2 regions of the Paenibacillus sp. sptzw28 genome follow, and region 1 is predicted to be linked to the other one. Evidence: a T-box and tRNA genes for the amino acid it is inferred to sense, from the RefSeq annotation. Region 1 holds a T-box; the other holds one or more tRNA genes.

What was found. A T-box is a leader RNA that pairs with one kind of tRNA and senses whether it is charged. The one in region 1 lies ahead of metG (methionine--tRNA ligase), so its partner is inferred to be a tRNA-Met.
Region 2: it encodes a tRNA-Met, which carries the amino acid that the T-box ahead of metG (methionine--tRNA ligase) is inferred to sense. The anticodon was not compared.

Annotation. Positions count from the first base shown of each region.
Region 1 is NZ_CP080545.1:4,227,416-4,230,817, forward strand. Features, by position in the region: gene metG (methionine--tRNA ligase) at 1-1,592, opposite strand, end outside; T-box leader at 1,666-1,942, opposite strand; gene yidD (membrane protein insertion efficiency factor YidD) at 1,971-2,246, opposite strand; gene KZ483_RS19445 (Gfo/Idh/MocA family protein) at 2,570-3,402, shown strand, end outside.
Region 2 is NZ_CP080545.1:90,937-94,338, reverse strand. Features, by position in the region: rRNA gene KZ483_RS00375 (23S ribosomal RNA) at 1-1,562, shown strand, start outside; tRNA gene KZ483_RS00370 (tRNA-Met) at 1,795-1,871, shown strand; tRNA gene KZ483_RS00365 (tRNA-Val) at 1,880-1,955, shown strand; tRNA gene KZ483_RS00360 (tRNA-Asp) at 1,971-2,047, shown strand; tRNA gene KZ483_RS00355 (tRNA-Phe) at 2,056-2,131, shown strand; tRNA gene KZ483_RS00350 (tRNA-Tyr) at 2,174-2,259, shown strand; tRNA gene KZ483_RS00345 (tRNA-Lys) at 2,276-2,351, shown strand; gene KZ483_RS00340 (MraY family glycosyltransferase) at 2,580-3,402, shown strand, end outside.

The DNA of each region.
Region 1 (3,402 bases):
GCAGCCCCTGCGTTCATTGTGGAAGCGATGAACGCCGCTTCCTCGGCCGCTTCAAGGCGCGGGAAGATCGGGGCGCCTTTTGTTACGCGCGTACCTCCAGGCAGTTGGCCGAAGGACTTGGTGCTGTCCCATGAAGTTAGAAGTTTGTCCGCTACCCCCAGTTGACGGAATATTTCGCTGGGTGCATTAGTAAGGAAGGGCTGCAGCAAAATCGAGATAATTCGCAGCGATTCGGCCAGATGATGCATCACTGATGCAAGCTCGCCTTTCTTTGCGTCATCCTTGGCAAGCGCCCACGGCTGCGTCTCGTCGATATACTTGTTCGTTCGGCTGACGAGCTGCCAGATCGCGGCAAGCGCAACGGAAAACTCCATGCGCTCCATAGCAGCTTCGACCTGCTTAGACGTTCCGACGGCCAGCTCGGACAGGGAAGCGTCAAACGCCGTGACATTGCCGTCATAGGCGGGAATTTCGCCACCGAAATACTTGTTGATCATCGCAACGGTCCTGTTCAGCAGGTTGCCGAGGTCATTGGCAAGATCAAAGTTGATCCGCTCAACGAAGCCTTCCGGCGTGAACGTCCCGTCTGCTCCGAACGGCACTTCGCGCAGCAAATAATATCGAAGCGCATCCAATCCGTAGCGGTCGATCAGCGTAACAGGGTCCACGACATTGCCTTTGGATTTGGACATTTTACCGTCTTTCATAAGCAGCCAGCCGTGAGCGAATACTTTTTTCGGCAGCGGCAGTTCCAGCGCCATCAGCATAATCGGCCAATAGATCGTATGGAAGCGGACGATTTCTTTTCCCACAAGATGGACGTCGGCAGGCCAGAATTGATCGTATTTGCTCGTAACATCTGTGCCATACCCGAGTGCGGTAATATAGTTCGAGAGCGCATCGATCCATACATAAACAACGTGCTTCGGATCACCTTTCACTTTAATACCCCAGTCGAACGTGGTTCGGGAAACGGCCAAATCCTCAAGCCCCGGCTTGATAAAGTTATTGATCATTTCATTTTTGCGCGACTCAGGCTGAATAAACTCGGGGTTTTCTTCATAGTATTGCAGCAATCTGTCGGCATATTTGCTCATCCGGAAGAAATAGCTTTCCTCTTTGACAAGTTCAACCGGACGACCACAATCCGGACAATTGCCGTTCACGAGCTGCCTCTCGAGGAAGAAGGATTCGCACGGCGTGCAATACCAGCCTTCGTATGTTCCTTTATAAATATCGCCCTGCTGCAGCAGCCGGTCGAAAATCTCAACCACCACCCGCTTATGACGGTCTTCCGTCGTGCGGATAAAATCATCGTTGGAGATGTCGAGCTTGCTCCAGAGCTCCTTGATCGTCACAACGATGTCGTCGACGAACTGCTGCGGGGTCTTGTTCTTCTCCTGCGCCTTCCGTTCAATCTTCTGGCCGTGCTCGTCAGTCCCGGTCAAATACCAGACATCATAACCGCGCAGCCGCTTGTAACGCGCCATGGCGTCGCCCGCCACCGTCGTATAAGCGTGACCGATATGAAGCTTGTCGCTTGGGTAATAGATCGGGGTCGTAATATAGAATGACTTGTTCGCTTCGCTCAAAACAACTACCTCCCTTTTCATAGCTTGCTGTCATCTTATTAATCGTTTATAACGCAAAAAAGCCTTCTGTCCCATATGGGACGAAAGCTTGCAGCTCACGCGGTACCACCCAATTTCCCCTCTCCGCACGTAGAGCCCGGAGAAAGCTTCATTAGTGCCGTCCATTCAAACGGCAGCATGGCCGGTAACGCGGCCTCGCGCCCCTCCCTTGCCGCAGCTGATACCGAGCTGCCGGTTCGAAAGCGGATTCTCCCGGACCATTTTCCAAAAGTTGCTCCTTACCGGTTTCCAGCTTCCCCGGCTCTCTGTAAAGGGCACTGCTCCTGTACTTATCCGTTCATTGAATGTATTGATGTGGTAATCATTCTTATGGTCAAACTATACCGAATCCGCCGCTGCGCTGTCAAGCGGGTCATTCGCCCGCCGGGCAAGCTCTTCCCGGGTGGGCGGTACATGGTCGATGCCGCCGGGATGGAACGGATGGCACCTGCAAATCCGCTTTAACGCCAGCCAGCCGCCCTTGGCCGGGCCGTGTTTGTCGATCGCCTGAAGCGCATACTCGGAGCAGGTCGGGTAAAAGCGGCAGGTCGGCGGCTTTATGGGCGATATAAAACGGCGGTACACATGTATTGGCGCCTTCATTAATTGTCGCATGTCCGCCGCTCCTTCCTGCTTCATAATACCCTCTATATGCAACATGATGCCCGAAAACCGGGTCCCAGTCAATGTCAGCCGCTATTGAAGCAGTGCCGAGGTAGTGAATGTCGTTATTTTGCAGTCTAAATGTCATGTAAACGCATTTTAGGCCGCTTTTATTTGTGTTACGGTATCGTTGTGTCGCATAATTAGAGGATGAATAACGGAGAACGGACAACTGAAAGTGAATGAGACTTGGCGTATGCTTCCGTAGCGAGTTTTGTGCTCGCTAAAGCAGCGTATTCAAGAAGTATCGCACAAAACTTTTAGGAGGAATCATAATGATTCGAGTGGCTATGCTCAGCTATTGGCATGTTCATGCTTGGGATTACACGAAACAGGTGCAGGGAAATCCGGACACCGAGATTGTCGCGGTGTGGGACGAATTTCCGACTCGCGGTGAGGAAGCGGCGCAGAAGCTGGGCGTGCCTTTTGTCGCGGATTTGGATGCTCTGCTTGCAAGAGCGGATGTCGACGCTGTTGTCGTAGATACGCCGACGAATATTCACCGTGACGTTATGGTAAAAGCCGCCCGGGCCGGCAAACATATTTTTACGGAAAAAGTAATTGCGCCGACATTAAAAGAAGTGCAAGAAATCCTTGGGGCTGTTGACGAAGCGGGCGTCAAATTGACCGTCTCGCTGCCCCGTTTGAATCATGGCTACACGCTGGCAGTTCAAGAGGTGATAGATAAGGGACTGCTCGGGCAGCTGACGCAAGCCCGCGCCCGGCTCTCGCACAACGGCGCAACGGCCGGCTGGCTCCCGGGCCATTTCTTCAATCTCGAACAATGCGGCGGCGGAGCCCTTATCGATCTGGGCTGCCATCCGATGTATCTGGTCCGTTTATTCCTCGGCTTGCCGCAAAGCGTCAGCGCCACTTATGGCTACGTGACCGGCAAAGAAGTCGAAGACAATGCGGTAGCCACGCTTAGCTATGACAACGGCGCGGTAGGAATCGTCGAAGCCGGCTTTGTGAACAGCCACTCTCCGTTCTCCATCGAACTGCACGGTACCGAGGGCACGCTGTTGTACGGCCTGCCGGACGAGGCAATCCGCGTGCGAAGCAATAAGCTGGATGCAAAGGAATGGGTCACGGTCGAGGTGCAGGACAA
Region 2 (3,402 bases), 2.0 Mb from region 1:
AGGCTCGTCCGCTCAGGGTAAGTCGGGACCTAAGGCGAGGCCGAAAGGCGTAGTCGAAGGACAACAGGTTGATATTCCTGTACCACCGTAAGCCGTTATGAGCAATGGGGTGACGCAGAAGGGTAGTGACGCGGCCTGATGGAATAGGCCGTCCAAGCAGTGAGGCTGGTTGATAGGTAAATCCGTTAACCGATAAAGCTGGGCTGTGATGGGGAGGGAAAATTACAGTACCGAAGGTCATGTGCTCCCGCTGCCGAGAAAAGCCTCTAGCCAGGTGATGGTGCCCGTACCGCAAACCGACACAGGTAGGCGAGCAGAGCATGCTAAGGCGCGCGGAAGAACTCTCGTTAAGGAACTCGGCAAAATGACCCCGTAACTTCGGGAGAAGGGGTGCCTCGGTAGGGTGAATAGCCCGAGGGGGCCGCAGTGAAAAGGCCCAAGCGACTGTTTAGCAAAAACACAGGTCTGTGCGAAGCCGTAAGGCGAAGTATACGGGCTGACGCCTGCCCGGTGCTGGAAGGTTAAGGGGAGTGGTAAGGGCAACCGAAGCTATGAACCGAAGCCCCAGTAAACGGCGGCCGTAACTATAACGGTCCTAAGGTAGCGAAATTCCTTGTCAGGTAAATTCTGACCCGCACGAATGGCGTAACGACTTGGGCGCTGTCTCAACGAGAGATCCGGTGAAATTTTAATACCTGTGAAGATGCAGGTTACCCGCGACAAGACGGAAAGACCCCATGGAGCTTTACTGCAGCTTGATATTGGACTTTGGTACGATCTGTACAGGATAGGTGGGAGCCTTGGAAGCCGGAGCGCCAGCTTCGGTGGAGGCATCGTTGGGATACCACCCTGATCGTATCGGAGTTCTAACCTGGTACCGTCATCCGGTACAGGGACCGTGTCAGGTGGGCAGTTTGACTGGGGCGGTCGCCTCCTAAAATGTAACGGAGGCGCCCAAAGGTTCCCTCAGAATGGTTGGAAATCATTCGTAGCGTGCAAAGGCATAAGGGAGCTTGACTGCGAGACCTACAAGTCGAGCAGGGACGAAAGTCGGGCTTAGTGATCCGGTGGTACCGCATGGAAGGGCCATCGCTCAACGGATAAAAGCTACCCTGGGGATAACAGGCTTATCTCCCCCAAGAGTCCACATCGACGGGGAGGTTTGGCACCTCGATGTCGGCTCATCGCATCCTGGGGCTGAAGTAGGTCCCAAGGGTTGGGCTGTTCGCCCATTAAAGCGGTACGCGAGCTGGGTTCAGAACGTCGTGAGACAGTTCGGTCCCTATCTGTCGCGGGCGTAGGAAATTTGAGAGGAGCTGTCCTTAGTACGAGAGGACCGGGATGGACGTACCGCTGGTGTACCAGTTGTTCCGCCAGGAGCACCGCTGGGTAGCCAAGTACGGACGGGATAAGCGCTGAAAGCATCTAAGCGTGAAGCCCCCCTCAAGATGAGATTTCCCAATTCGTAAGACCCCTGGTAGACGACCAGGTTGATAGGTTCGAGGTGGAAGCGCAGCAATGCGTGCAGCTGACGAATACTAATCGGTCGAGGGCTTATCCTACGAACGTTCACCTGAACGTTCACTTCGCACGCTGCTCTTAGGTTAACGTAAGACTAAAGGGGTTTCACAACTGTTCGTATCCAGTTTTCAGGGTGTAATTACCTTGAATCAGCCGACAAGTGCGGCTCATTCACATGTAATGCACATGACGTTTGGCGACGTCAATCACCTGACTTTGCCGGCTGCTGCCCCAGTCGATTGCAAAGGACATGCTTATAGGGGCAATTTGTGTGGCGGCATAGCTCAGCTGGCTAGAGCGTACGGTTCATACCCGTGAGGTCGGGGGTTCGATCCCCTCTGCCGCTACCACTACATATGGAGGCTTAGCTCAGCTGGGAGAGCATCTGCCTTACAAGCAGAGGGTCGGCGGTTCGATCCCGTCAGCCTCCACCATATGTGTTTTATCGCGGAGCCGTGGTGTAGAGGCCCAACATGCCTGCCTGTCACGCAGGAGACCGCGGGTTCGAATCCCGTCGGCTCCGCCATTTTATTTGGCTCGGTAGCTCAGTCGGTAGAGCAGAGGACTGAAAATCCTCGTGTCGGCGGTTCGATTCCGTCCCGAGCCACCATTTATTTGAACGTTAGGCGATCACGCCTTCGTGTATGTTTCCGGAGGGCTAGCGAAGTGGCCAAACGCAGCAGACTGTAAATCTGTTCTCTGACGAGTTCGGTGGTTCGAATCCATCGCCCTCCACCATTTTCTCTAATAGCAAGAGCCATTAGCTCAGTTGGTAGAGCACCTGACTTTTAATCAGGGTGTCGAAGGTTCGAGTCCTTCATGGCTCACCATTAATATTATGATCCTCTTAAATATAAGATAAACGTAACCTGCAGACCAAGCGTCTGCAGGTTTTTTGGTTGGTTTGAGCATTTTTCTGGTGCCGGCACTTCGAGGCAATGTTGGAAACGAACGATGTTTTCCGGTTTTCGGGCGGATTCAAGAGTTTCGCGAGTAATCCATCAGCGACGGGGCACACTTATCACATTGGGCATGTCGTCGTAAAGGAGGTCTCCAAAATGGAATTTCTAACTGCAGCTGCTTTTAGTTTTTGTATCGTTGCCCTTCTCGTTCCTTTATTGAGAAAAGTTGCGCTGAAAGTGGGCTTCGTTGATCAACCATCTGCTCGGAAAATTCACAGGTCACCAATCCCTCTTATGGGGGGAACCGCACTGTATGCAGCCATTATAGGAGCTTTATTTGCCTTTCAAGGCGTTACTCCGCTCAGCAAAACAATTTGCATCGGGGGGCTTATTCTTATCGTCATCGGGCTGGCGGACGATGCAGCGAAAGCGAAAGGAAAGGATTTCCCAGTCTGGCCCCGGTTCTGGATTTATTTAGCTGCATCAGCGGTACCGCTTTGTTTCGGAATACATATTTCAGGATTGTCCGGTCCAAAAGGGTTCATAATGCTGCCCGGCTGGTTAGCCGTCATCATTTCAGTTGTGTGGGTCTTCGCCCTTATCAATATGATTAATTTCATCGATGGTGTCGATGGTCTCGCTTCCGGTGTAGCAACCTTCTCGTCGCTTACTTTATTTGTTGCCGCCCTTATTAAAGGGCAAACGGATACAGCGCTGCTTGCTGTGGTCTTGGTTGGCGCATGCGCCGCCTTTCTAATATATAACTTTCACCCTGCCAGGATTTTTATGGGGGATGCCGGGGCCACTTTTCTTGGATTCACGCTCGCGGTAATTGCAGTAGACGGAGCTTTCAAAAGCGCTACTCTTGTAACGGTGGCTGTCCCGCTGCTCGCTCTTGGTGTCCCGATACTGGACACGGTTATCGTTATGCTTCGTCGGTTATTATCCGGAAAAGGACTTCATCAAGCCGACAAGCTGC